Linked DNA regions of Methylosarcina fibrata AML-C10. The main gene of each other region encodes a partner of the protein of the gene in region 2 in a complex. Links are inferred from orthologs where the notes say so. Each region holds a gene or a part of one and is shown on either strand. Other genes may lie near its edges.

Region 1 (17,708 bases), 730 kb from region 2 along the record:
ATGTCCATTAGGATGTTCCATGGTTGATATGAGTAGCAGCGATAGACAATATAAGGACAAAAATGTTTAATAACAAGACGTGCATGAGTTCAAGCAATTCAAACAATAGGCAGTTTATGGACTATTATTTTAGGGTTTTTCTGCTTAAATACTTTAATGTCTGTCGATATTCTTTCTGAAGAAGGACGACTTATCCGAAAGTTCGTCCCGTTTGTAACGATGCCGGCTTCTTCGTTCAATGCCTTATGTACGGAGATGGTCATTGAAGAAGTTACGGATGGCCTTTTGTTTAAAAGGGGAGAGGTCGACAGTAATTTGATCTATCTTTTAAGCGGAGAAGTGGTTCTTCAGGCGGACGATCTTGTCGTAGAGACAATCGTTGCCGATACCGAGGCAGCCAGATTTGCTCTGGCGCACCAGATTCCAAGAAAAATAGATGCAGTGGCAAAGGGAACCGTTCGTTTTTTGCGGCTTGAGGCCGCGAAGGTGATCAATTTGCCTCCCTTTGAGTATAAAGAGGAAACGAGTTTTATGAGCGTTGATGAGTCCGACGACAGCAGCGACGACTGGATGACAGCATTATTGAAATTACCCATATTTCAACGTCTTCCGCCTGCCAATTTACAAAAGATTTTGATGGGATTGGAGCTTGTCGAGTACGAGAAAGGTGCGACCGTTATCGAACAGGGCGCCATCGGGGATTATTACTATTTAATAAAGAGCGGACAATGTCTGATCAGTCGGAAGCCTTCCGCCAGCGCCAAAGAAATCAAATTGGGAATGATGGATAAGGGCGATACGTTTGGAGAAGACTCCCTGCTTACCGGCGGTCTCCGAACGGTAACGGTTACCGCGTTGACCGATCTCAGTTTGCTCCGTTTGAGCAAGCAGCAATTCATCTCTTTAATAAAGGAACCTTCGTTAAAATTTATCGAATACAAGGATCTGGAAACCGTTTCCAAACAGGGAGGAATTCTGATGGATATTCGTGCTCCGGACGAGTATGAAAAACGGCATCTGGAAGGCACGGTCAATTACCCTTTTTTTTCCTTGAGAATGCAGCTTAAGACGCTAAGCCGGGACAAGCCGGTCGTCGTCATATGCGCCGACGGCAAGGTCAGCGAAGCGGGCGCTTTTTTGTTGCTGAAAAACAAGTTCAATGCGCTCATTCTCAAAGGAGGAATGGAAGCGGTGCCGCAGAGTCTGGCTCGTGAAGCCGCGCAGTTCGCCATCGACGACGGAATTGAGACGATGGTCAAATTACATGAGCCCGAGCATCCGGAAGACCGTGCGGAATTGGCGGATCATCCTTCTGCCGGCGACGAAAACAGCTCTTGGGAAGAGCAAATAAAATTTCTTAAATCGGAAAATGAAGCGCTGAGAAGAACCGGGCAGTTGCTGAACGAAAAGTATGAGAAACTGAAAACCGAAAAAGACGATCTTGAGAAAGAATACCGCATCGTGTGTCAGAAGTTGGCGGATCTGACGCGTTTGGCCGAAAGCCGGTAAGAAAAATTCCGGGCCGATTTGCGCTTGCCGGATTATAAAGAAACGGAAGCAATTGCTTGTAAAACCACAGCCGATCGAAGCCGTGGTTTTCAGGCAATGTTAAAGAAGTCGTAAAATTTAAATGAAAGTTATTTGATTTTGGCTTCTTTATAGATAACATGCTTGCGGGCGACAGGATCGAATTTTTTGATCTCCATCTTTTCCGGCATGGTTCTTTTGTTTTTTGTGGTCGTATAGAAATGACCGGTGCCTTCGGTAGAAACTAATTTAATTTTATCGCGCATTTTAATTCCCCTTATACTTTATCGCCGCGTTTACGCAAATCCGCCAGTACGGCATCGATGCCTTTTTTGTCGATGATGCGCATGCCTTTGGTGGAAACCCGAAGGCGCACCCAACGATTTTCGCTTTCCACCCAGAATCTGTGATGCTGAAGGTTCGGCAAGAAACGTCGGTTGGTTTTATTGTTGGCGTGGGATACATTGTTACCGGTAACGGGTTGTTTCCCGGTTACCTGACATACTCTGGACATGATTAACCTCTTAGTGTGCCTAATTCAAAAGATAGCCGAACTTTATACCAAAAAATCTTTTCAAGGTAAATGACAAATTATAAAATAAAACAATTAAAATATGAACTCCTGGGTGCACCGATAAGGTGAAGAAGGATTCGATGCCCGCTTTGCAATATAATCGGCGGGCGGAAGTCGTTTTATTGCCTTCGGATTTTGCCGGAATCCCACTGTGAAACAAGCTTCTGACCTACAAAAACCGATGCCGGCAAGTCGCCGGTTTCAACAAGACAAATTCGAAGAGGCAGTTATGCCGTCCAGCCAGGCCTCACCTTGAAGGCTGTGCAATTCGCTTCACCCGAACGAGACTGCATTTCATCCTGCCTCTCAGTACGGAAGAAAAACCGCACTGCGTAGGACAAATTTAAACTATCGAAACAATACGAGAGACTCATGCCTATCAAACTCGGTATGGTGATGGACTTCATAGGCCATATCAACATCAAGAAAGACACCAGTTTCGCCATGCTGCTCGAAGCTCAGGCCAGAGGCTGGGAGCTTCATTACATGGAGCTCAATGATCTTTATTTAAGAAACGGCAGGGCTTATGCCCGTACCCGCCTCGTGAACGTGCAGCGGGATGAACATAGCTGGTACCGCTTTGACGGGGAGCAGGACATTCCGCTGGATCAATTGGACGTTATTCTGATGCGCAAGGATCCGCCTTTCGATCAGGAATACATTTATGCCACTTACCTGTTGGAGCGCGCCGAAAGTCTGGGCGTGTATGTGGTCAATAAACCGCAGTCCCTGCGCGATGCCAACGAAAAGTTATTTACGGCCTGGTTTCCGCAATGCTGCGCCGAAACCCTGGTAGCGCGGGAGCCGGCCCGAATCAGGCATTTTTTGCAGGAGCAGGGTGAAATTATACTAAAGCCTCTCGACGGCATGGGCGGCACCTCCATTTTTCATTTGCGGCAGGGCGACCCGAATCTGAGCGTCATTCTCGAAACGATGACCCAGTACAACAGCCGCTACGTCATGGCGCAAAAATATCTGCCCGAGATCAAGGACGGCGACAAGCGCATTTTGATGGTCAACGGCGAAGCCGTGCCTTATGCGCTGGCGCGCATTCCCGCCCAGGGAGAAACAAGGGGAAATCTCGCCGCAGGCGGACGTGCCGAAGGCCGGGAACTGACCGAGAGAGACTGGTGGATCGCTAATCAGGTAGGTCCCACCTTGCGGGAAAAAGGCCTGGTATTTGCCGGGCTTGACGTCATCGGCGATACGCTGACCGAAATCAACGTGACCAGTCCCACCTGCGTGCAAGAGCTCGACCGTCAGTTCGGACTCAATATCGCCGGTCTTTTGATGGACCATATCGAACAAACGATTGTCTGACATGCCGAACCCAGTCCTGCTCGAATCCCGTGCCCTGCCCAGCAACGATGCGTTGCTGCTCTGGTTGTTTATTGCCGCGGTTGTTCACGTCGGCGTTATTTTCGGCGTGAATTTTGCCGTGCCCGAATCTGAAAAGTTCAATCGTTCGATAGAGATTACCATTGTCAACACGCCCGCCAAAAAAGCTCCGAAAAATGCAGAAACTCTGGCTCAGGAAAATCAGATAGGCGCGGGAGAGCAACCTGCCAAGCCGCAGCCGCCGCAGCAGCAGATCGCCGGCGAGAGCGTCAGCCGTCCACAGCCTGCAGAAAAGATGGCGCCGAAAGAAAGCAAACCTAAATCACCGGAAAAAGTACTGACCCGTAAAAAAGCCGAGAAGCCGATCGTTGCGGCGCCGGACGACAAGATTGCCGATGAGCGGGCGGCGGAAGAACAGCGGGTGGCTGCGCCGCCGCGTTTATCGCGGGAGTTGCTTCAGCAGCAAATCACTCAGTTGGGAACCGAAATCCGGCACAGTCAGTTGAGCGGGGATCAAAGCAAGATAAAATCTGTCAATATGGTGTCCGCGCATAAATATCTTGCGGCTCAGTATCTGAAGGACTGGGAAGAGAAAGTGGAGCGGATGGGCAATAGAAATTATCCCGAAGCGGCGGCGAAGAAGAACTTTGCCGCGACCTTGTCGATGGACGTCGGCATTAAAATGGACGGCAGCATTTACAGCATGCGCATCAGGAAATCTTCGGGCATTCCGGAACTGGACGAAGCGGCTAAAAATATCGTCAGAATGAGTGCGCCTTTTGCGCCGCTGCCGTTGGAATTGCAGAAAGAACTCAATGTGCTGGTCATTACCCGCGTCTGGAAGTTTTCCGACGAGTCCGGGATGTCGGCTCGATAAATTTGCATAGTCCATCATTACGGTTAATACTTAGGCCTATGAACGGAACTACTTATTTAAACAATCAATATATCGTCGCCATGCCCAATCTGGTCGACTCGAATTTTTTCCATACGGTGACCTATGTGTGCCAGCACAATGAGGAAGGCGCGTTAGGCATTGTCATCAACCGCCTGGCAGGCATGAAGCTGGGCGAAATATTCAAGCAAATGGATATCCGGGTGACGTCCGCAACGGCCGCCCAGATCGCCGTTTTTGCCGGCGGACCGGTGCAGCAGGACAGAGGCTTCGTGATTCATACGGCGGGTGGCCGGTGGGACGCGACGATGGCCGTTTCGGATTCGATTTCGTTGACAACGTCGCGTGACGTGATAGAAGCAATCGCCGTCGGTGAGGGGCCGGAGCAGTTTCTGGTGGCGTTAGGCTACGCCGGCTGGAGCGGCGGACAACTGGAGCGGGAAATGCTGGAAAATTCCTGGTTGAATACGCCCTTTACCAAACAGGTCCTGTTCGATACGCCGATCAATCGGCGCTGGACGGAAGCGGCCAGTCAAATCGGCATCAATATCAGAGAGCTCACTTCGCCGGCGGGTCATGGCTAGCATCAAACTGAAGCCCGGCAACGATTCGAGCCCCGTCTTCGCCAAATCCGATCCGTTAGCCGCCAGGTTCAGTGACGATACGTATCTGGGATTCGACTTCGGCATCAAAAAAATAGGGATTGCCGTCGGCCAGAGCATGACCGGCACCGCAAGCCTTCTTGAAACCATTCCGGCAATGAAGCAAAATCCGGACTGGCAACGCATCGGCCAACTCATCTCACAGTGGCATCCGGCCGGGTTGGTGGTTGGTATTTCCAGGCAGAGCGACGGTACGGACAATCCGGTAACGCCGCGCATGCTCAAATTTTGCCGACAACTGGAAGGCCGTTTTCATCTTCCGGTTTATCAACAGGACGAAACTCTTTCGACCTTTGAGGCCAAACAATTACTTTACGATGATCTTGGGGTCAGCGCCACCACGCTCTGGCGGGTCCAGGATCAATTGGCGGCGCAGCTCATATTGCAAGCCTGGCTCAATCACCATAGAACGAACCGATGACTCTAATGCACAATGACATACCCGCCCTGCTGGATAAACTGGAAGACGGGCTAAGCCGGATTATCGCCGAAAGAAAACTGACCGATCCTCTCCTTATCGGGATACGTACCGGCGGCGTCTGGATCGCCGAAGAAATGCATCGGCGTCTCGGCATTCGTGAACCTTTGGGGCTGCTGGACATTTCCTTTTACCGGGACGACTATTCCCAGATCGGGGTTCATCCCAAGGTAAAGCCGAGCCAATTGCCGACTCACATCGAAGGCCGGGACGTTATTCTGGTCGACGATGTGTTTCATACCGGGCGGACCATACGCGCCGCCCTGAACGAAATTTTTGATTACGGCCGCCCCAATCAGGTGGTCCTGGCGGTTTTGATCGAGCGGGACGGCAGACAGATCCCGCTGGCCCCCGATTGCGTCGGCGCCCATATTGCCTTGCGGGCAGGCCAGCGCATCAAGCTGACGGGACCCGAGCCTTTAAGGCTTCATTTGGAATCGGTGACCGGAGTTGCCTAAAACGATGACCGAAAATCTGCAGTTGTCCTCCGAGGGAAAATTAAAACATTTTCTGACCATCGAAGGGTTGAACAAAAGTCTGTTGACCGAAATTCTGGACATGGCCGAGTCCTTCGTCGGCATGAGCGATCAACAGGTCAAAAAAGTACCGTTGTTGCGAGGAAAAACGATCGTCAATCTTTTCTTCGAAAACAGCACGCGCACCCGAACTACGTTCGAGCTGGCGGCCAAGCGCCTGTCGGCCGACGTGCTGAACATCAACATCGCGACTTCGGCCACCTCGAAAGGGGAAAGTCTGCTCGATACCATCCGCAACCTGGAAGCCATGTTCGTCGACATGTTCGTCGTCCGTCATGCCGTCAGCGGCGCCGCGCATTTCATTGCCCGGCAAGCAGCGCCGCACATCAGCGTGATCAATGCCGGCGACGGGCAGCATGCTCATCCGACCCAGGCCATGCTGGACATGTTTACGATCCGGCAGATCAAGAAGGAGTTTTCCTCGCTGAGAGTCGCGATCATCGGCGATATTCTGCATTCTCGGGTGGCTCGCTCTGAAATTCTGGCGCTCAATACCCTGGGTGCCGCCGAAGTCCGGGTGATCGCCCCGAAAACGCTGTTGCCCGCTCAAGTCGAAAAATTGGGCGTGACCGTGTTCCATAACCTGACCGAAGGATTGAAGGACATCGACGTCATCATCATGCTGCGTCTTCAGAAAGAGCGGATGAACTCCGCTCTGCTGCCGAGCGAAAGCGAGTATTTCCAGTGCTTCGGACTGACCGAAGATAAATTGAGCCTGGCCAAGCCGGACGCCATCGTCATGCATCCGGGGCCGATCAATCGCGGCATCGAGATCGATTCGAAGGTGGCCGACGGGCCGCGCTCGGTCATCCTGCAACAGGTCAGCAACGGCATTGCCATCCGCATGGCGATCATGGCCATGGCGATGCAGCCGCAAGGAGCCGCAGGTTGAGCAGAATACTGATTAAAGGCGGCAGAATCGTCGATCCGGCCAACGCAATAGACCGCATCGGCTCGGTTTTTATTGCCGACGGCAAAATCGCCGCGATCGACAATCAGCCCGAAGGATTCGTACCGGATCGGGTGATTGATGCGTCGGGGCGGATCGTCTGTCCCGGCTTCATCGATTTGAGCACCCGTCTGCGCCAGCCGGGGCAAAGCCGTAAAGCGACTTTCAAAAGCGAGACCGCTGCCGCCGCCGGCGCCGGCGTGACCGCGATGTGCCTGCATCCCGATACCCATCCGGTCATCGATACGCCGGCCGTGGCCGAACTGGTCAAGGAACTCGCCGAAAAGACAGGGTATCCGAAAATTTATCCGATCGCGGCGCTGACGCGGAAACTGGAAGGGACGGAATTAAGCTCGATGCTGTCGCTCAAGCAGGCCGGCTGCATTGCCGTCGGCAATGCCAACGAACCGGTGAAAAATCTGCTGACGTTAAGGCGTGCCATGGAATACGCGGCCAGTCATGAGCTGCTCTTGATGTTCAGGCCCAATGATTTCTGGTTGAGCAACCAAGGCTGCGCCCATGAAGGCGAGGTGGCGACCCGTTATGGCTTGCCCAGCATTCCTTCGGCTGCCGAGACCGTGGCGCTGGCCCAGTGCCTCGAACTGGCCGAACTGACCGGGTGCCGCGTGCATTTCGGCCAGTTGAGCTGCAAAGGGTCGGTCATCAAAATCCAGCAGGCCAAAAAGTACGGACTCAAGGTGAGTGCGGACGTTGCCGTCCATCAGTTGCACCTGACCGAGCACGACGTGGTTCCTTTCGACAGCGCCTACCATGTCTTGCCGCCGTTTCGCACCGAAGAGGATAAACAGTATCTTAGACGAGGCCTTAGCGGCGGCACGGTCGATGCTATCTGCTCGGATCATCAGCCGCACGATCTCGATGCCAAACTGGGCGCCTTTCCCGAGACCGAGCCCGGCGTTTCCTCGCTGGAAACGCTGTTGCCGTTGATGCTCAAGCTGGTGGACGAACAGGTGATCACTCTGCCGCAGGGTATTGCGGCGCTGACGGCAAAGCCCGCCGAAATTCTGCGTCTTGAGAGCGGTTCTCTGACTCAGGGGTATTCTGCGGACGTCTGCATCTTCGATCCGGAACGGACTTGGCAGGTGAATAAAGACAACTGGAAAAGCCGGGGAGTCAATACGCCCTTCTGGCGGCAAACCTTAAAAGGCCGGGTGACTCACACCTTACAGGACGGCCGGGTGATCTTTTGTGCGAATGAGGCCGATCCTTCCGATTGAACAGAGCAGGATCGGGATCTCCTTCATTCGTAGAGGCAATCGCTTAAATCCACGCCCCGGTCGCGGATCAATTCGCCGTCCTTCTCGAAATCCGCGCCGTATTGTTTGCAGCGGTCCATGTGGTGGGTGTGGAACATCTGCAAGGCCTTGTCGAAATCGGCGTTAAGAAAACCCCGGGCCAGATGAGCGCAGGCACAATAAAGCGCCGAATAGTCGACGGTCTTGCCCGAGGTGCAACCATGGATTTTCTCGGACAACAGCCGCATCACAGACAGCACGGAACCTTCGTGATGCCAGAGGACGGGTTGGTCGATCACATCCTCGCCCTGTATCGCGACGGCGTTCAGCGAGCAATACGCCAGGCCGGTCAAACGCCCCAGTATTTCGCCCATGTCGCCTTTTTTCAAGGCGCGCAAGACGCCGCTGCCGGCTTCCATCAGCCAGGCCTGGCGCATGACGACGTCCATGTCGGACAAGTGTCCTGCCGTTCCGAAAGCCGCCTGAGGCAACGAAAAGGTCTCTCTGAATTCTCTGACATACTGCAAATGTTTATTCATGGCTGCTGTCCTCAAATCGTTCGGGAAGGCATGATGGCCTGTTGCCGGCAAGCGTCATTCACAACCGAATTGGACTTCGGCTCCTGATAATTGTTCATCTCGTTCGGCACGCTGACGGTTCGGAGAAAACTCCAGGACTCACGCGTGCCTCGATTACTCGGCCGTCTTTAACGCCGCTTGCGGAAACTGCATGGTCATGCAGTGCAGGCTGCCGTACTGGTGCACCAGCGGACGGCAGGGCGTCGCAATGATCTTGCGGTCCGGAAAACAGCGCTGCAAACGCTCCAGCGCGACGGCGTCCATGGGATCGTCGTAGACGGGCACCATGACGGCCTCGTTAATAATCAGAAAATTCGAATAGTTGGCGGGCAGAGGGCAGCCTTCTTCGTCGAAGATCAGTCTGGGCAAAGGCAACGGAATTAAACGATAGGGATTTCCGCCTTGCGTCCTCAGCGATTCCAGTTGCGCTGCCATGACCTTGAGGCTTTCGTAATGCGGATCGGCAGAGTCTTCGCAGGCCGTATAGGCGATGGTGTCGGCCGAGCAAAAGCGGGCCAGGGTATCGATATGAGCGTCGGTATCGTCGCCGCTCAGATTGGGCTGATCTATCCAGAAAAATCGGGACGCACCGAAATGATGGCTCAGTTGGCGTTCGATGTCGGACTGGCTGAGACCCCGGTTTCTGTTCGGATTCAACAGGCATTGCCGCGTCGTCATGATCGTATCGATGCCGTCGCTTTCGACACTGCCGCCTTCGAGGATGAAATCGACGTCGCGGCTGCGAAGGCCTTGGAACGGCCCGGCCGTCGACAATCTTCGATTCAGCGCATCGTCGTCCTCATGAGGGTACTTTCCGCCCCAACCGTTGAAGCGGAAATTCAGCAGCATCGGTTCGCCGTCTTCTTCTACGGTCAAAAAAACGGTATCCCGGACCCAGATGTCGTTGACGGGAGCCTGGATAAAATCGATATTATCGTTTACGGCAACCAGTTTCTCGATATGGCGTTGATGGACGTCGTCCCGGCAGACGATCAGCAAGCGCTGGTAGCGGCTGACGGTTTCCGCGATAAAACGGTAGGAGTGCTCGACGGATTCGAGACGATTGCTGAAATCGCCGGTCGAATGAGGCCAGGCGATCAGTACGGCGGATTGTTTTTCCCATTCGGCTGGAAAACGGATCATGTGGGTTGGGTTCCTGTGGTCGTGGCTTTCGTCCGGTCGCCCGGACGGAAAGGGGTTGATGCAGTCAAGGGCAATAGCCCGGTTTCGGTAAAATGCGGCTATTATATCAGGTTTATATCCGGCATTTTTCGGCGGTAAGCTTCATTGGAGCAGGCAAATGAAATTACCTTTTCTCGTTAATCCTCCTTTCCGGATTATCGCGCACCGGGGCGCGTCGGCTTATGCTCCGGAAAACACTCTGGCCGCTTTTCAACTGGCCGTCGACATGGGCGTTCGGGAAATCGAGCTGGACGTGCAACTCTCTTTGGACAGGCGAGTGGTCGTTTGCCATGATTTGTCCCTGGAGCGCTACGGTTATCCGGGACTCGTCGAATCGATGAGCTGGGAGGAGCTGGAAGCGCTGGACATGGGCTCCTGGTTTTCGCCCTTCTTGTACTCCAACGAAAGAATGCCGAGGCTGGAGAATCTGTTTGAACGATACGGCAGCCGCGTCACTTATCACATCGAAATCAAAGGCCGATCCCCGGAACTGCCGCAGCGGGTCTGCCGTCTGGTCGACCGGTTCGGGTTGCAGGAGCAGGTCATCGTCACCGGGTTTTCCTTCGAGGCGTTGAAAGAGATTCGGCGGCTTTCTTCCGGGCAGCGCCTGGGTTGGTTGGTCAATAATTTGGGCCGGGAGATCCTGAGCCGATCTGACGAGCTTGATTTATTTCAATTGTGTCCACACGCAGATTCGGTCACTCCCGAGGCCGTCCGGGCAGCCCGGGCGGCCGTGCCCGAAGTCAGGGCGTGGGGCATCGAAGGCCGACCCGAAGACGTGCTGAGACTGATTCAAAAGACGCTCGATGCCCGTTGCGATGGCGCTACGCTGAACTGGCCGGATTGGGTTTCGTATCCTGGTTAGTTCTTTCCGTTTTACGGCAAAAGGCTGCAAGGCTCAAGGATTGAGTCCATCGATCGGCAACAAGTAATCGGCCGCGAGGATCCGGCGGATTTCGCCGGCCGAGCGGACGCAATGGGCCTGAAGGCCGGCCGACCTGGCGCCGTCGACGTTTTCCGGAAGATCGTCGAAAAAGAGCATTCTGCCGGGCGACGACGACAGTTGCCCTGCGAGCTGGAGGAAAGCTTCAACGCCGGGCTTTCTCGCGCCCAGCTCATGGGAGCAGACAATCTGCTGAAAAGGAGCCAGAAGGTCGGCGTAGCGCTGCGACCAGAATTCCTGATGCGCTGCATTGGTGTTCGAAAAGACGTGCAGAGGTTTCAGCGGCTTCAGTTCATTCAGCAGGGGCTCAATCCCGCTCACGGGCTCCAGAAAGATCGAATTCCAGCCGAAAAGGAATTCCTCGTCGGAAAGATCGAGGCCGAGGGTTTTTCTAAGATGGGAAAAATAGTCCGAGGCCTCGATTTCGCCGCGTTCCTGCGCGCAGTAAGCGTCGTCCAGCGCAAAACGGCTTCGGATCTCGGTCAGTTCCTGTCCCGAGGCGGTTGCCCAATACTCGAATGCGAGCTCAAAATCCAGATCGATCAGGACGCGGCCAAGATCGAAAACGATGCAGTCAATCGTGGAAGAAAGGAGGGTCATGTCAATGGCTCCAACAAGTGAGAACGATCCGTTTGAGTGTCCTATTGTAATGCCTATGAGTCAATGGCGGCTGGATGGCCTTGCTTCGAGCGGATCGTAAAAGGAAGTCCGTCTGGCTCGATTTCTTTCCGCCTATCTTTTTTCCGCCTGTTGCCTCAGGCCGGATGAGTGCCGGGTAGAATGGCGATAAACGAAATAAACTATTACGGCCAACAGGAGCCATACGGTCACCAGCGGGCCGATGACGCCGTCGTAAGAACTGACCCAATGGATGAATTTCGACTTGAAATCGAGATTGAACAGGCTTTTGAACATTTTTATCTGCCATACCCAGGCGGCGTGGCAACCGATACACATGGCCAGGCCGGCATGGAAATGAGTGCGGAGCAGGCACAGGAAAATACCGACCGTCAGCAGCGCGAAAAAAGCGGAATAAATGGAAGGATTCAGCAGATTGGCAAACGCTTCTCCAAGCAGAGTGAAGCCGCTGAAAACGTCCAATTCCTGGAGAGGGATTTCCGTATGACTATCTAAAAAATGGAGCGCGGCGTAGTAGCCGGAGCTGACGAGGACGGCGCCGAAAACGGGCAGTTTCTTCATTAATCCGGCAAGCAGGATTCCCCGAAAAATCGGCTCTTCGATCAATGAAATGAGCAAAGCCAGAGCCAGGGAGATGCCGATTTTTTGAACGGCCAAAGCAAAAGTCCAGTGTTTGGACTCGTCAAAGACATGGATCCCCAGCGCATACTCGACCGTCAGCACCGGCAACAACGTTGCCAGGCCGAGCGCAAAGCCCTGTGCCAGTTGTTTGAAAAACAGTTTTTTGCCGGCAAAGCCCAGATCTTCCTTCTTTAATCGCAACCAGGCCATCGCCGGAAAAATGCTGAGCACAAGAAGCAACTGGGTGATTTTCGAGATGACTTTACGGAACGGGAAAGCATCGCCCAGGCCCTGTATGATAAAGTAGCCCGCCACGCAGGCCGCCGAGGAAGCGGCGAGCAGAACCGCCAGCGGGATCAAGGCCGCCATGAGCGATCTCATCGTTGTTATTCCTCCATTGTCCCGAAATCGCCCCACAGCGTTTGTACTGCGGACAGCGCGGCCAGCGACGCGGTTTCCGTTCTAAGTATCCGGACGCCGAGGCGTACCGGAATGAATCCAGCCGCTTCCGCCCGGGACCGTTCATGATCGGAGAAGCCGCCTTCGGGACCCGTAAGCAGGGTCACCTGCGAAGGTCTCGGGCCGAGATCGGCCAATGAGGCGGACGCATGTGGGTCCAAAAATATTTTAAGTTCCTGCTGATGATCCAGCCATTCGTGAATCGTGGCGATTGGCTGAAGCTCGGGCAGGCGAGTTCGTCCGCTTTGCTCGGCTGCATGCTGAATGATTTTTTGCCAGTGCAGCAGGCGCTGCGGCTTTTTTTCGCCTTTGAACTGCACCAGGCAGCGTTCGGTCAGGATCGGCGTAATGCGGTTAACCCCCAGCTCCACGGCTTTTTGTACCGACCAGTCCATTCTGTCGCCGCGCGAAATGCCCAGGCCCAGAAAGATCTGCAGAGACGATTCGGCGCTGCGTTCGATCCGGCGGTTGATCTGGATTTCTACCCGGTTCCGGCTGACTTCGCGCAGTATCGATAAGAATTCACCACCCTCGCCATTGAACAGAAGGATTTCGGCATCCTTTTTCAGGCGCAGAACCGTTCTGACGTAATGAGCGCTGTCATCGTCCAGTTCGATGTTCCGGCCGGGCCAGAGAGGGAAGGGAATGTATAATCTTGAAATCCGCATTTCGCTTGCTTTCTGACAATAGGAACGATGATTGGCCGGTAAATCGCGTCAGACTGAAACCACGGCGATGACGCTGTCGGCCGGGTAACATCAGTGAGCCGGCCGTTGATAACGGGACAGGGCAAAGCCGCCGTCCCGGACGGCTAGCCTTGGGACGGGCGGCGGAGCTGTAAGTTTTCGATGATCTTCAAGGTCGGCGCGGATTGATTCATCGTATAAAAATGAATGCCGGGCGCGCCGTTATCGAGTAGTTGCTGGCACAGCCGGGTCACCACTTCCAGACCGAATGCCTGAATCGACTCGCGATCGTCTCCGAGGCATTCCAGCCTTTTCCGCAGCCATCTCGGTATATCGGCTCCGCACATCTCGGAAAAACGGAACAACTGGGCATATTGAGTGATCGGCATGATGCCGGGAACGACAGGTATCGTTATACCGCTTTTTTCGCAACGGTCCAGGAAATAAAAATAGGCTTCGGCATTATAAAAATACTGGGTAATGGCCGCGTCGGCGCCGGCCTCGACTTTGCGCCGAAAATTCCTGAAGTCGGCATCGGCGCTCACTGCCTGAGGATGGACTTCCGGATAGGCCGCGACATGGATCTGAAAGTAATTGCCGGTCTCCTTGCGGATGAAATCGACCAGCTCATTGGCATAGCGGAATTCTCCGACCGACATCATGCCCGACGGCAAATCTCCCCGCAACGCGACCAGTTTGGAAATGCCTTTTTCCTGATAGCTTTTAAGCATCGACCGGATATTTTCCCTGGTGGAAGCGATGCAGGATAAATGAGGCGCGGCGGCAATCCCCATAGATTGGATATCGATGACCGTATCGAAGGTTTTATCGCGGGTGGATCCTCCGGCGCCGAAGGTGACCGAAAAAAAATCGGGATTCAGCAGCGCCAGTTTGCGATGGACCACCCGCAAATTGGCGGCGCCTTCTTCCGTTTTGGGCGGATAGAACTCGAAGCTGAAAAAAGGAGGATGCATGGATCTAGATTGCAGTTCAGTTGGCGAAAAGGGACCGTTTTAACCGGTCCCCGGCCCGGTTTGTATCCGTTAATAACGATAATAATCCGCTTTATAAGGTCCATCGACAGGCACGTTGATGTAGCGGGCCTGTTCTTCGGTCAGCCGGGTCAGGCTCACGCCGAGCTGCTGCAAGTGCAGGGCCGCCACTTTTTCGTCCAGGTTTTTCGGGAGAATGTAGACCTTGTTTTCATACTGGTCTGCGTTCTTCCACAGTTCTATTTGCGCCAGCACCTGATTGCAGAAAGAATTCGACATCACGAAACTGGGATGGCCGGTTGCGCAGCCCAGATTTACCAGGCGGCCTTCCGCCAACACAATCAAACGTTTGCCGCCGGGCAAAAGGACGTGGTCGACTTGCGGCTTGATGTTTTCCCAGGGATACCGGCGCAGCGATGCGATGTCGATTTCGGAATCGAAATGGCCGATATTGCAGATGATGGCCTGGTTTTTCATGGCCAGCATGTGCTCGTGGGTAATGACGCGAATGTTGCCGGTGGCGGTAACGAAGATGTTGGCGATCGGCGCCGCTTCTTCCATCGTCACTACGCGATAGCCTTCCATGGCCGCCTGTAAGGCGCAGATGGGATCGATTTCGGTTACCCAGACGGTGGCGCCGAGTCCACGCAGTGATTGGGCGCAGCCCTTGCCGACGTCGCCGTAGCCGCAGACCACGGCGATTTTTCCGGCCACCATGACGTCGGTGGCGCGTTTGATGCCGTCCACCAGCGATTCCCGGCAGCCGTACAAGTTGTCGAATTTGGATTTGGTCACCGAATCGTTGACGTTGAAGGCCGGAACCTTGAGTTCGCCTTTGGCCATCATTTCGTAGAGGCGAAGCACACCGGTCGTGGTTTCTTCCGACAAACCCTTGACATCCTTCAGTAATTCAGGATATTTCACGTGCATCATGTGGGTCAGGTCGCCGCCGTCGTCGAGTATCATGTTGGGGCGCCAGCCGTTCGGGCCTTCGATGGTCTGTACGATACACCAGTCGAATTCGGCTTCGTTTTCGCCTTTCCAGGCGAACACCGGAATGCCGGCTGCGGCGATCGCGGCCGCGGCATGATCTTGAGTCGAGAAAATATTGCAGGAAGACCAGCGGACTTCGGCGCCTAACGCGACCAGGGTTTCGATCAGTACCGCGGTTTGAATGGTCATGTGCAGACAGCCGGCGATCCGCGCTCCTTTCAGCGGTTGCTCCCGGGCGTATTCCTTGCGCAGGGCCATCAGCCCCGGCATTTCGGTTTCGGCGATATTGATTTCTTTACGGCCCCATTCCGCCAAACTGATGTCGGCTACTTTGTAATCGGGTTGGCTCATACGATTGGTATCCTGTTGCTAGATGATGTAACCGGAGTCAAGCGGGCAGGGCCCGCCGATGGTCCGGTCCTCGGAAAATGATGCTGAGTTTTCGGTTCCGGTTAAATGCCCGCGGCTTCGATCAGCGCCTCGACTTTGTCGGTTCTTTCCCAGGTGAAGGAATCCTCGTTGCGTCCGAAATGGCCGTAGGCCGCAGTCTGTTGATAAATCGGCTTCAACAGGCCCAGCATGGCGATCAGGCCTTTCGGTCTGAGATCGAAAATGTTTCTGACGATCTGCACCAGCCGGTCTTCGGCGATTTTGCCGGTGCCGAAGGTTTCGATGCTGATTGAGGTCGGTTCCGCCACGCCGATGGCATAGGAGACCTGAATTTCGCAGCGCTCCGCCAGGCCGGCGGCGACAATGTTTTTGGCGACGTACCGGCACATATAGGCGGCGGAGCGGTCGACTTTCGACGGATCCTTGCCCGAAAAAGCGCCGCCGCCGTGTCTGGCCATGCCGCCGTAGGTATCGACGATGATTTTGCGTCCGGTCAGGCCGCAATCTCCGACCGGTCCGCCGATCACGAACTGGCCGGTCGGATTGATGTAAAATTTGGTGTCCTTGTGCAGCCATTCCTTGGGCAGGACAGGCAGTATGATTTCATCCATGACCGCTTCGTGCAAGGCTTTATTGCTGATTTCGGGCGAGTGCTGGGTGGACAGCACGACGGCGTCTATCGCAACCGGCTTGTGATTTTCATAGCGGAAAGTGACCTGGCTTTTGGCGTCCGGACGCAGCCAGGACAACGTTTTGTTTTTGCGTACTTCGGCCTGGCGTTTTACCAGAAGATGGGAATAGGTAATCGGGGCCGGCATCAACACGTCGGTTTCATTGCTGGCGTAACCGAACATCAGGCCTTGGTCGCCTGCGCCTTGCTCGTGATTTTCGGATTCGTCGACGCCCATCGCGATGTCGGAGGACTGTTTGCCGATGGCGTTCAATACCGCGCAGCTTTGCCCGTCAAAACCGATGTCGCCGTGGTCATAGCCGATATCGCAAACGACTTTACGCACCAGTTCTTCCGTATCAACCCAGGCGTTCGTGGTAATTTCACCGGCCAGGATCACCATACCGGTTTTTACCAGGGTTTCGCAAGCCACTCTCGACTTCGGGTCCTGGGCCAGCAACGCGTCCAGCACCGCATCCGAAATTTGGTCAGCAATTTTATCCGGATGCCCTTCCGAAACTGATTCTGAGGTAAAAATAAAATTATTGCTCATGACATCGCCTATTTAGTATAAAACCCAAATAAATAAAAGGCTGCCAAGGCAGCCTTTCTATGAGTGGTGGGCCCTGTAGGACTTGAACCTACGACCTGCCGATTATGAGTCGGACGCTCTAACCAACTGAGCTAAGGGCCCCTGTGACTGTTTATTTATTCGCCGTCCAGGAAGCAGCGAAGCTGTTCCGATCTGGATGGGTGCCTCAGCTTTCTCAGGGCCTTGGCTTCGATTTGACGGATTCTTTCCCGGGTGACATCGAACTGTTTGCCGACTTCTTCCAGAGTATGGTCGGTGTTCATGTTGATGCCGAAACGCATGCGCAAGACTTTCGCTTCTCTTGCGGTAAGACCGGCCAACACGTTCTGCGTGGATTCCCGCAAGCCGGCAATTGTAGCAGATTCAACCGGAGATAGCACCCTGGCATCTTCGATAAAATCACCTAAATGCGAATCTTCGTCGTCGCCGATCGGAGTTTCCATCGAAATCGGTTCTTTTGCGATTTTCAACACCTTGCGCACTTTGTCTTCTGGCATTTCCATGCGTACCGCAAGTTCTTCCGGAGTCGCTTCCCGTCCGAGTTCCTGCAGGATCTGCCTGGATATCCGGTTCAATTTGTTGATCGTTTCGATCATGTGCACCGGGATGCGTATCGTTCTGGCCTGATCGGCGATCGAACGGGTAATGGCCTGCCGAATCCACCAGGTTGCGTACGTGGAAAACTTGTAGCCGCGGCGGTATTCGAATTTATCCACCGCTTTCATCAAACCGATGTTGCCTTCCTGAA
Region 2 (11,167 bases):
CTTGCCGGAACAGGTCTCGCCGCCCACCGACAGCAATCCGACGCTATGGCTCTTGTGGACGCTTTTGCTTTCGATCGGGCTGCCTTTTTTTGTGGTCTCGACGACTGCGCCGCTGATGCAGAAATGGTTCGCCGGCGTCGGCCACCATACCAGTCACGACCCTTATTATCTGTACGCAGCCAGCAATGCCGGCAGTTTGATTGCTCTGCTCAGCTATCCGTTTTTGCTGGAGCCTCATGTCGGCTTGGCCGAGCAGCAACAATACTGGAGCATCGGTTATGTTCTGCTGGGCGTGCTGGTGGCGGGCTGTGCTTTTGTCTTGTGGAAATCGCAGCAAAAAGAAGCGGCAACCGAGGAAAGTGTTCTCGAAGACATCACGTTGCAGCCGGTCACCAAGTTGCACTGGCTGGCGCTGGCTTTCGTCCCTTCGAGCCTGCTGCTGGGACTGACCAATTTTATCAGTACCGACATTGCCTCCGTGCCTTTGTTGTGGATTATCCCGTTAACCTTGTATTTGTTGTCGTTCATTCTGGTTTTTTCCAAGTGGGGCGATCGCATTCATCCGGTTATGGTCTCCTTGCAGCCGATGGTGTTGCTGCCGTTCATCGCCTATTCGTTCATCAATCCGGCGGTACTTCCTTACTGGGTTGATTTGGGGCTGCATCTTACGGCGTTTTTCATTGCCGTGATGGTGTGTCACGGCGAGTTGGCCCGGCTTCGCCCCCATACCCGCTACTTGACGACTTTTTATCTCATCATGTCGTTTGCGGGCATGCTCGGCGGCATGTTCAATACGTTTGTGGCGCCTTTCGTATTTAACGGCGTCTATGAATATCCTATCATGATCGTTGCGGCGCTGTTGCTGCGTCCCGGACTGAAGTCGTCTGTCGAGTCCGGTAAACTGGGCTGGTTGCGGCAAGCGATCTTCCCGGCGGTGTTGCTGGTGATGGGGATGGCGATTTATGCCGGCATCGACAATTTGCCGGATTACCTGGATACGATCGGCGTCGGTTTGATCTTGCTGGCCGGTTTGTCTTATTCTTTTCGGGCCAAGCCTTTAACGCTGGCTTTGTTGAGCGGCATTCTCATTTTTTTCACGATGGCCCTGCATGGGCTCTTGTCCAATACGCTCTATCAGGAACGCACTTTTTTTGGCGTGCTGTCGGTACGGGAAAGCGTTTTGATCAACGAGCAAAACCGGCCGGAAAAATATCACGAGTTTTTCCACGGAACGACCAAGCACGGGGCTCAGCGCCTGGCGGCCGACGTGTCGCGTACTCCGTTGACTTATTTCAGCCGTCCGGGTCCTATCGGACAACTGTTCAGCGTGTTCGATAACAGCGACCGGAATTGGACCGTCGGCATTATCGGCCTGGGGGCGGGAACCCTGGCCTGCTATGCCAAGGAAGGGCAAAACTGGACGTTTTACGAGCTGGATCCGCTGGTGGTGGAGATTGCCGAGAATCCGGCTTATTTCAGCTACATCAGCCAGTGCAATCCGAAGGTCAACATGGTCGTCGGCGATGCCCGGCTGTCTCTGGAAAAGGAACCCGATCAAAAATTCGATCTCTATATTGTGGATGCTTTCAGCTCCGATTCGATCCCCATCCATTTGCTGACGCAGGAAGCCATTCGGCTTTACTTCAAGAAGCTGAAGCCGAACGGCATACTGGCGCTGCATATCACTAACCGGCATTTGGCTTTGAAAAAAGTATTGTCGGATCATGCCAAGCGGCTGGGCCTTTCGGCGCTGATTCAGGAATTTAAGCCGTCAACCGATATTCCGCTCGTCGTGGCAACGGACTGGGTGGTGATGGCGGCCAAGCCGGAAACGTTGGAGTCCTTGCGGACCAGTAACCTGGGAGAGTGGCAAAAGTTGCCGCTTTATTTCGATTTGAAACCTTGGACCGACGATTTCAGTAATATTGTTACTATCTGGAAATAAAGGAGAGCGTCATGAGCCAATCCCCCATTTCGTGCGAGCTTCATGATTATATTGAAATAGCCTGCATGCACCGGTATCAGATAAAAATCAAATTGAAGGGCGGTCGAGTCGTAACGGGAGTGGCGGTCGACACGTCGGTTACCGCCGAAAAGAAGGAGTGTCTGGTGATCGAAAACGGAGAAAGGCAGTCGATTGAATTGACTCAGATAGCCAGAATTGAGGCTTTGTCACCCGATGCCGTTTTTAAGGAAATCGACTTCTAGAAAACTCTGCCTGCACAATTCGATTGTAGTCACGTAAGGTATTTTCTGGAGAATTTACATCCGGTCTTCGGAACTTCTCCGGAATTTCGAGTTATACGCTGAGGTTGAATAAACTCACCTGAGCCGTGCCAATGACGAAATTAACGGGCGTGGCCGGCAGGGAGGGAGGGTTCCGATAAATAAATCGAACTCCTCCGCCACGTTGTAAAATTTCTTTTTCCGGGTTGGTTGTCGGCATTGCTTCTGCCGTTGGTTTTCGTCCATGGGAGGGGTAAACTCAGGCTCCGTTTGGCTTGATTCAAGGATAAAGAATCTTTTAAAGCCCTTCGATGCCGGATATTCCGACCAATGTCCAATTGTCAAAGTCCATGGCTCCTTCCTGATTTTCGCCTTCATCATAGGTAATGCGGCACAGATATTTTTGAGCAGTGCCGCCTCCGCCCGATTTGTCGCCGATCGTGATTTCGGCATTTACCATAAATTGATAATTGCCGAGGCTCCAGACTTTTAGAGGTTTTTCGGCAAATTCAACCGATTGGTCGGAGTCAAGCTCGGATTTGATATAGTTGTTGCAATGCATGAAAGCGATATCGCCCAGCTCTGTGGAGATGGGTAATTGGCTGCCTTGATCTTTGGTGTCGACAAGAAAGGCGTCTGACTTGATCACGTCATTCACCAGAGGCATGATCACCTTGTTCTGGAAGAAAATGAGCAGGCCAAGTCCGACAATCAGTACAAGCAGGCTGTATTTTTTAAGAAAATTTTTCATGGATGTCAGGGGTTGATCGAATAGTTCAGGTGGGGCAATTGTAACAGAAATCATGGTTTTAAAGGCATGTGATTTTATGGGTGGCAAGGGGCCTATTGCCAAAATCCGCTTAAGACTATTTTTGGACTTGACAAGGGGGTGCGAGCTGGTAAACTGTGGTTTCATCAAATTGACTTGATGCATTCGATTATTTTTTTAAATAAGAAGAGTGGGAACAGGGATCAGTAATAAAAAAAGACTCCCGGTCGACGTCGGCTGGGGATTTGATAATTTTTAGGAGGTAGAAATGGCAGCTACAACTGAATCAGTGAAAGCTGATGCTGCGGAAGCACCGCTGTTAAATAAAAGAAATCTGTTCCTGGGCGTAGCACTGTATAACGTGTTTTATGCATGGGTTCGCTGGTACGAAGGTGTTTATGGCTGGTCCGCTGGTCTTGACTCATTCGCGCCAGAATTTGAAACGTACTGGATGAACTTCCTGTACATCGAGTTCGTTCTGGAAGTATCGACTGCAGGTATTCTGTGGGGCTACATCTGGAAAACTCGTGACCGTAAAGTTATGTCGATCACTCCAAGAGAAGAGTTGAGAAGACACTTCACGCACTGGATCTGGCTGGTTTGCTACAGCGTTGCAATTTACTTCGGCGCTAGCTACTTCACAGAGCAAGATGGTACATGGCATCAAACGATCGTTCGCGATACCGACTTCACTCCAAGTCACATTATCGAGTTCTATCTGAGCTATCCTATCTACATCATCACCGGTGGTGCGTCTTATCTTTACGCTAAAACCAGACTGCCAACCTATCAGCAAGGTCACTCCATTGCTTACATGGTTGCCATTGTAGGTCCTTTCATGATTCTGCCAAACGTTGGTTTGAACGAATGGGGTCATACTTTCTGGTTTATGGAAGAGTTGTTCGTTGCTCCTTTGCACTACGGCTTCGTATTCTTCGGATGGGCTGCTTTGGGTGTATTGGGTGTACTGAACATCGAAGTTTCGGCACTTTCAAAACTTCTGAAAAAAGACCTGGCTTAATATTAGCCTGAGCTTGTAATAACTATCTCCTAGCTGTTTCGTCACCAAGTTGTTGGCGAAACAGCATAGAGAAAGATAGTAAATAAAAATAATTTTAAATCCTTTAGGAGGTAAGCTAATGAGCGCATCTCAATCAGCTGTACGTTCACGCGCGGAAGCAGTTAAAGTTTCTCGCACGTTCGATTGGCTAATCTGTTTTGCTTTGTTCTTCACCATTCTCGGTGGCTATCACGTTCACTTCATGTTGACTGGTGGTGACTGGGATTTCTGGACAGACTGGAAAGACCGTCGTCTTTGGGTAACCGTGTTGCCTATCGTTGGTATTACATTCCCAGCGGCTGTTCAAGCAGTTCTGTGGTGGCGTTACCGTCTGCCATTCGGCGCAATACTGGCCGTTCTGGGCCTGTTGTTCGGCGAATGGGTCAACAGATACTTCAACTTCTGGGGATGGACTTACTTCCCAGTTAACTTTGTATTCCCATCACAATTCGTTCCAGGCGCTATCGTTCTGGACGTAATTCTGATGTTGTCTAACAGCATGCAGTTGACTGCCGTTATCGGTGGTTTGGCTTACGGTTTGCTGTTCTATCCAGGCAACTGGCCAGTCATCGCTCCATTGCACGTGCCTGTTGAATACAACGGCATGGTAATGACTCTGGCTGACTTGCAAGGTTACCACTACGTAAGAACTGGTACCCCTGAGTACATCCGGATGGTTGAAAAAGGTACACTGAGAACTTTCGGTAAAGACGTTGCTCCAGTATCTGCGTTCTTCTCTGGTTTCGTGAGTATCATTATCTACTTCTTGTGGCATTTCTTCGGAAGATGGTTCGGACAACAAACATTCACTCAACAAACCTAGTCGCTTGTTGAAAGAGTTTGTATCTGAATAAAAATAATGACTAGCAGAAATAAAACTGCTGGATACTCTAGAAACTATAGATTCTCTATTAATAGAGGAGGATATATGAAATTGATAAAAGACAAAGTGGCAAAATTATCCTTTGTCGCACTGCTGTTGACTGTTACGGCAGCGATGTTCTACACGCCAACTGCATCAGCTCATGGTGAAAAATCGCAAGCGGCATTCATGCGTATGCGTACAATTCACTGGTACGATCTTAACTGGTCAAAAGAAGTATTGGCCGTTAACGATACAATGACAATTTCCGGTAAATTCCTGGTATTCGCAGGATGGCCTGAAACTGTTGACAAACCAGAAAGCGCATTCCTGAACATTGGTATTCCTGGACCAGTATTTATCCGTGCTGGATCTTGGATCGGTGGTCAATTGGTTCCTCGTTCCGTTAGTCTGGAATTGGGCGAAACTTATGAGTTCAAAGTATTGTTGAAAGCACGTCGTCCAGGTGACTGGCACGTTCACACTATGATGAACGTTGAAGGCGGTGGTCCAATCATTGGTCCAGGTAAATGGGTAACCATCACCGGTTCAATGAGCTCGTTCACCAACCCAATCACCACTTTGACCGGTCAAACAATCGACCTGGAAACTTACAACCTGAGCAACACCTATTTCTGGCATACTTTCTGGTATGCTATCGGTGTCGCTTGGATGGTTTACTGGATGCGTAAGCCAATGTTTGTTCCTCGCATGATTGCTGTTGACGCTGGCAAAGGTGATTCGTTGATCACTGGAACCGATAAAAAAGTTGCTCTGGCATTCGCTGCCGGTTCAATCGCTATCGTTGCATTCACAATGCAAAGCACCAACTCACAATACCCTGTAACAACTCCATTGCAAGCAGGCTTGTTGCGTGGCATGAAACCAATCGAAATGCCAACTCCGACTGTTAGCGTGAAAGTTGACGATGCTACCTATCGTGTACCAGGCCGTTCGATGAACATGACTCTGACCGTAACCAACAACGGTGATTCAGCAGTCCGTTTGGGTGAATTCAACACTGCTGGCGTTCGTTTCCTGGATGCCAACGTAACTGAAGACACCACCGGTTACCCAGATGACTTGTTGGCTCCAGAAGGTCTGACTGTTAGCGATAACAGCCCACTGGCTCCTGGTCAAACAAGAACCATCCAAGTAAACGCATCTGACGCAGCTTGGGAAGTATATCGTTTGGCTGACTTGATCTACGATCCAGACAGCCGTTTTGCTGGTTTGCTGTTCTTCCACGACGAAAATGGCAACAAGCAAGTCGTAACGATCGACGCTCCATTAATCCCAACATTCATCTAATGAGTGAATTAGCCTAATACTTGTTAAAAGGCTAATTGGGTAAACCCCCGCTTTCGAAAGAAGGCGGGGGTTTTTTATTTTATAGGGTTTGTTATTCTCTAAGATGTGATACTGAAAATTAAATTTTTTGAAAAGCGCGTCAAAAAATCAAAAATCGGGTTTTCGTGAAAAAACGGAAAGTGGGAAAAAAGCTCAATAAATAACAGCGCGCTTAATCGATTTTCAATCTGGAATTATTTCTAATTGCATCAGCCAATGAAGTCGTCATTTCAGAGCATAAGGCGCTTAGATGAGCCTTTATTTTGCATTCGGCTTCCATGTTGACTTGTCAGTCAATACAGTTTTTGCCGGTATTGAAGCGATGCCTGGAATTTCATATAGCTCAAGATAAGTTCTTAGCAGAAAGTCAGTTGGTATTGAGCGCCAAAACCAGCGGTAATTTCATCAATAGCTTGCTCAAGTTCAGATGGCGTAAACGATTTGAAAGGCAACCACTCGTATTTCATTTTGCGCCATAGCATTTCAATGCGGTTCAACTCAGGACTGTACGGGGGCAAAAAGTAAAAACGCATGCCTTTTTCTTCCAGTAAGTCCCAATAAGGCTTGAGTTTTTTGGCAGTATGAATCGAAGCATTATCCAAAATGACTACGAGCGGTTTTTTTATTCGCTCAATCAGCCCCATCAAAAAACCAAAGAACCACAAACCGTTTACGCTTTTCCACAATTTAGCCAGCATCAGTGCTCCCGAAGATCAAAGAGCGCCAATGACATTCAAACGTTGCCCCCGCTTTGCCGTGACGGCGTGGGTCTCACCACTTTTCGTCCAGGCCGAGCGATTAGGAGGTTGTGCTGAGAATCCTGCCTCATCCACGTAAGCCAATTCAATTTCACCCGCGTTCGCTTGCCGGATCAATCCGTTAATCTCGTGTTGGGCTTGTTCGAAGCGTTCGGGATCGCGCTTTTTTTTTTAAACTATAGCGCGTTCGTTTCCACACGTAGCCCAAGAGTTTGAGTTCAGTTCGCAAGGTCGTCGGTCCAATATGGACTTGATATTGCTCTGCTAAGCGCGTTAATAATTCTCGGGATGATAAAGCTTCGGCTTCAACCCATTGTCCTAATTGTTGCCGATGTTCATTGGTCAGTTTCGTCGGGGCGCCGCTTCGGGGCTGATCCGGTAAACTGGCTAAGCCTCGCTTCAACCATTTACGTCGCCGAATACGAACCGCTTCTCGACACAGATTCTGTTGCTCGGCCACTTCTTTAACGGTTTTTCCAGAGGCCAATAATAAAACCGTCTCGGCGCGCTCACGTTCACGCCAATCAGAGCTCTTCTTTATGACTGCCCGTAGACAATCACTTTCAATTTCCATTAACTCTACCCGTGCCAAATGATGTTCCTTAGCTGTATCCAAATACTCAATAGCATAACGCAAACGGACTTCTTGCGAAGCACTTACAATTATTGGTTTCAAAACTTGAAAAGCATCTACAGTCCATGCATCAAAGCGCTTCCAAATTGTTTTAACCAATATCTCTGATTTTGATAATCGGGCAGATGATGCGCAACTAGAGTCCAGAAATGGTGCGAATGATTTCTAAATTGAATATGACAAAGTTCATGAACGACAACGTACTCAAGAACAGGAAGAGGAGCCAGAATAAGAAGCCAGTTGATATTAATATCATTGTGAATACCGCAACTTCCCCACCGTGTTTTCTGGCTTTTTATGGAGATAGAGCGAGGAAAAAGATTTTTGTTTGGCGCGTGCTGCTGCACTATTAATTCCACTTGAAGTTTTAATTGCTGCTTCATCCAGACGGTCAAGGCTTGTCTAATCGCATGACTGGAAGATTCGTTTAAAAGGTATTCGGGAACCGATGCAATAAATTCATCCGCTAATTCGATTTTGACCTTTTTTAATTTTGACGGACGAACGACAAGGGGATAAAACACTCCTAAATAAGGAATGTTTACTCCATGATGATAGCTTTCTGGAGATAATCTGTTGTATTGCGATTTTTTGGATTCCAATTTTTTTAAAGCATTGGTAATCCATTGCTGTTGCGATAAAACAAATTGGTGCAGTTTATGTTCGGAAACATGGCGGGGAGCCACTACTTCAATTTTGCCCGGTGCGACGATTATTCTCGTTTTAATTGCACGTTCACTGCGGCGTATTTGATAGTGGAAAGGCAAAGAATTCAAGTATGACAATATGAAAAGTGGATAATGAAGCTGAAATTCCTACTTGTTGGCATCGATAAGATTGGAATAAAAACTAAAAACAAGAGATTTATTATAGCTGCGGAAAGAGAGTGTCAAAAAAACCGGTTCAGGGTAACGCCGATCAAATCAATAGAATTCCAGTAGGAAATTTCCATGCTTCTTATTATCATCAATGGCTCATCTAAGTCAACAGTTTTTCAATAAGTCATTAGCAAATAAAAAACTTTGTAATGGTCCCATTTATCATAATGGGAAGACCAAATAGGAGAATTAGGAAAAGCGATATCATTGCTTAAAAAGCTTGATCAATTTGCTTTGCAAGGATTTTCGAAAGGACGACTGGACTTCGGTAATCCCCTGTCTTTGCCAGGAGCTGAGAAGAAATTTATATTGTTAGATCTCGGCTTCTTCGAATATAAAAAACCCGCTTGGCTGTAATATACCAAGCGGGTTTTTGTTTTAAAGAAACGAGGCTTTAAGACGACTTACATCATGCCGCCCATGCCGCCCATTCCTCCCATACCGCCCATGCCGCCCATATCCGGCATGCCTGAGCCTTTGGTATCGGCTGGAGCGTCGGCTATCATGACTTCAGTGGTCAGCATCAGGCCGGCAACGGACGCTGCGTTTTGAAGCGCGGTGCGGGTTACTTTGGCCGGGTCCAGAATGCCCATTTCGATCATGTCGCCGTATTGACCGGTTGCCGCGTTATAACCAAAGCTGCCGCTCCCTTTCTTGACTTCGTTGAAGACCACGGAAGGCTCGTCGCCGGCGTTGGCAACGATTTGACGCAGAGGTTCTTCAATCGCACGGCGAAGAATATTAATGCCGACGGTTTGATCGTGGTTGGCGCCTTCCAGTTTTTCCAGTGCCGAGATGGCGCGAACCAGTGCGGTACCGCCGCCCGCTACGACGCCTTCTTCAACGGCTGCGCGGGTGGAATGCAGAGCATCTTCAACACGGGCCTTCTTTTCTTTCATTTCGATTTCAGTCGCTGCGCCGACTTTGATGACGGCAACGCCGCCTGCCAATTTGGCCAGGCGTTCCTGCAATTTTTCCTTGTCATAATCGGAAGTGGCTTCTTCGGCCTGGGCGCGAATTTGCGCGACTCGGCCTTTGATTTTATCTTCGGAGCCGGCGCCGTCGATGATGGTGGTATTGTCTTTGGTAATTTGCACCCGTTTGGCTGTGCCCAGTTGAGAAAGCTCGGCTTTTTCCAGAGTCAGGCCGACTTCTTCCGCAATGACGGTGCCGCCGGTCAGGACGGCGATGTCTTCCAGCATGGCTTTGCGGCGATCACCGAAACCGGGCGCCTTGACCGCTGCTACTTTCACAATGCCGCGAATTGTGTTGACAACCAGAGTGGCAAGAGCTTCGCCTTCCACGTCTTCGGCAACGATTAGCAGAGGGCGTCCCGATTTGGCGACTGCTTCCAGGACCGGCAACATTTCGCGAATATTCGAGATTTTCTTCTCATAAATCAGGATCAGAGGATCGTCCAGTTCGACGCTCATGCTGTCCTGTTTGTTGATGAAATAAGGAGACAGATAGCCGCGGTCGAATTGCATGCCTTCTACCACGTCCAGTTGGTTATCCAGGCCGGAGCCTTCTTCAACGGTGATCACGCCTTCCTTGCCGACTTTTTCCATGGCTTCAGCAATAATTTTCCCTACAGACTCGTCCGAGTTGGCCGAGATGGTGCCGACCTGAGCAATCGCTTTGTTGTCGGTGCATGGTGCAGCGGAAGCCACGATCGCATCGACGGCTTTGGCCACCGCCAAATCAATGCCGCGTTTCAGATCCATCGGATTCATGCCGGCGGCGACCGCTTTCAAACCTTCGTTAACGATGGATTGCGCCAAGACCGTCGCGGTGGTGGTGCCGTCTCCGGCGACATCGGAAGTGTGAGAGGCGACTTCTTTAACCATTTGAGCGCCCATGTTTTCGAATTTGTCTTTTAATTCGATTTCTTTTGCAACCGATACACCGTCTTTAGTAATGGTTGGAGCGCCGAAGCTTTTATCCAGAATTGCATTGCGACCTTTGGGGCCCAATGTGACTTTTACCGCATTTGCCAAAATATTCACGCCTCTGGCCATACGGCTGCGAGCGTCATCGCCAAAATATACGTCTTTTGCTGCCATTTTTATTCCCAACTATGTAAATAAGTGATTGTAGATAAGAGAACGTTTGGGTTTAACCCAAAATACCCATGATGTCGTCTTCTCTCATGACGATGAGTTCTTCACCGTCAACCTTGACTTCGTTACCAGAGTATTTACCGAAAAGCACTTTGTCGCCGACTTTGACCTGTAGTGGGCGAACCTGGCCGTTATCCAGTGCTTTGCCTTCGCCGACAGCCAGAACCACGCCCTGGCTTGGTTTTTCAGCCGCGGAACCAGGCAGGACAATACCGCCGGCGGAAGTCAGCTCTTCTTCAACGCGTTTGACTATCACTCTGTCGTGTAACGGACGTATTTTCATTCAATATCTCCTAACGTTAAAATTAAAAATTATTAGCACTCGCTAGTAATGAGTGCTAATGATAATCAGCTTTTGCAGTCTGTCAAGTTCTTTGGCATCATCCGCTTTTCAAGATTTAAAAAACGAAACAATGAACGACAATCAATTATTACGATACAGCCGCCAAATCATGCTGCCCCAGATCGATGTGGAAGGGCAGCAAAAATTGCTTTCCGCTCACGTACTTA

What was found.
Region 1: the proteins of groL (region 2) and metK are in contact, whole or in part, in a cryo-EM structure (PDB 8P4O), measured with the Escherichia coli proteins. The link is inferred for Methylosarcina fibrata AML-C10 from one-to-one orthologs.

What each region holds. Positions count from the first base shown.
Region 1 is NZ_KB889965.1:4,597,346-4,615,053, forward strand. The notes cover bases 14,842-17,708. They hold metK (methionine adenosyltransferase), read right to left. Parts: upstream 16,922-17,708; coding sequence 15,761-16,921; downstream 14,842-15,760. Other genes in these bases: ahcY (adenosylhomocysteinase), read right to left, coding at 14,842-15,659; rpoD (RNA polymerase sigma factor RpoD), read right to left, coding at 17,077-17,708. In the rest of the region: A3OW_RS0121760 (DegQ family serine endoprotease), read right to left, coding at 1-8; A3OW_RS0121765 (cyclic nucleotide-binding domain-containing protein), read left to right, coding at 532-1,509; rpmG (50S ribosomal protein L33), read right to left, coding at 1,638-1,793; rpmB (50S ribosomal protein L28), read right to left, coding at 1,805-2,041; gshB (glutathione synthase), read left to right, coding at 2,474-3,421; A3OW_RS0121790 (TonB family protein), read left to right, coding at 3,423-4,316; A3OW_RS0121795 (YqgE/AlgH family protein), read left to right, coding at 4,355-4,918; Holliday junction resolvase RuvX, read left to right, coding at 4,911-5,417; bifunctional pyr operon transcriptional regulator/uracil phosphoribosyltransferase PyrR, read left to right, coding at 5,414-5,932; A3OW_RS0121810 (aspartate carbamoyltransferase catalytic subunit), read left to right, coding at 5,937-6,902; A3OW_RS0121815 (dihydroorotase), read left to right, coding at 6,899-8,197; A3OW_RS0121820 (nucleoside triphosphate pyrophosphohydrolase family protein), read right to left, coding at 8,221-8,754; A3OW_RS0121825 (agmatine deiminase family protein), read right to left, coding at 8,908-9,936; A3OW_RS26670 (glycerophosphodiester phosphodiesterase), read left to right, coding at 10,094-10,840; A3OW_RS25640 (HAD-IA family hydrolase), read right to left, coding at 10,874-11,518; A3OW_RS0121840 (CPBP family glutamic-type intramembrane protease), read right to left, coding at 11,651-12,559; and 4 more genes. UniProt on the Escherichia coli protein: Catalyzes the formation of S-adenosylmethionine (AdoMet) from methionine and ATP.
Region 2 is NZ_KB889965.1:3,877,468-3,888,634, forward strand. The notes cover bases 8,272-11,167. They hold groL (chaperonin GroEL), read right to left. Parts: upstream 10,601-11,167; coding sequence 8,942-10,600; downstream 8,272-8,941. Other genes in these bases: A3OW_RS0118175 (M48 family metallopeptidase), read right to left, coding at 8,272-8,435; A3OW_RS0118190 (co-chaperone GroES), read right to left, coding at 10,653-10,940; A3OW_RS0118195 (HesA/MoeB/ThiF family protein), read left to right, coding at 11,071-11,167. Outside these bases: A3OW_RS0118140 (spermidine synthase), read left to right, coding at 1-1,945; A3OW_RS0118145 (Rho-binding antiterminator), read left to right, coding at 1,957-2,208; A3OW_RS0118150 (hypothetical protein), read right to left, coding at 2,525-3,142; bacterial ammonia monooxygenase, subunit AmoC, read left to right, coding at 3,264-4,016; bacterial ammonia monooxygenase, subunit AmoA, read left to right, coding at 4,135-4,878; bacterial ammonia monooxygenase, subunit AmoB, read left to right, coding at 4,984-6,228; A3OW_RS26090 (transposase), read right to left, coding at 6,624-6,965; A3OW_RS27330 (helix-turn-helix domain-containing protein), read right to left, coding at 7,147-7,758; more of A3OW_RS0118175, read right to left, coding at 7,716-8,271.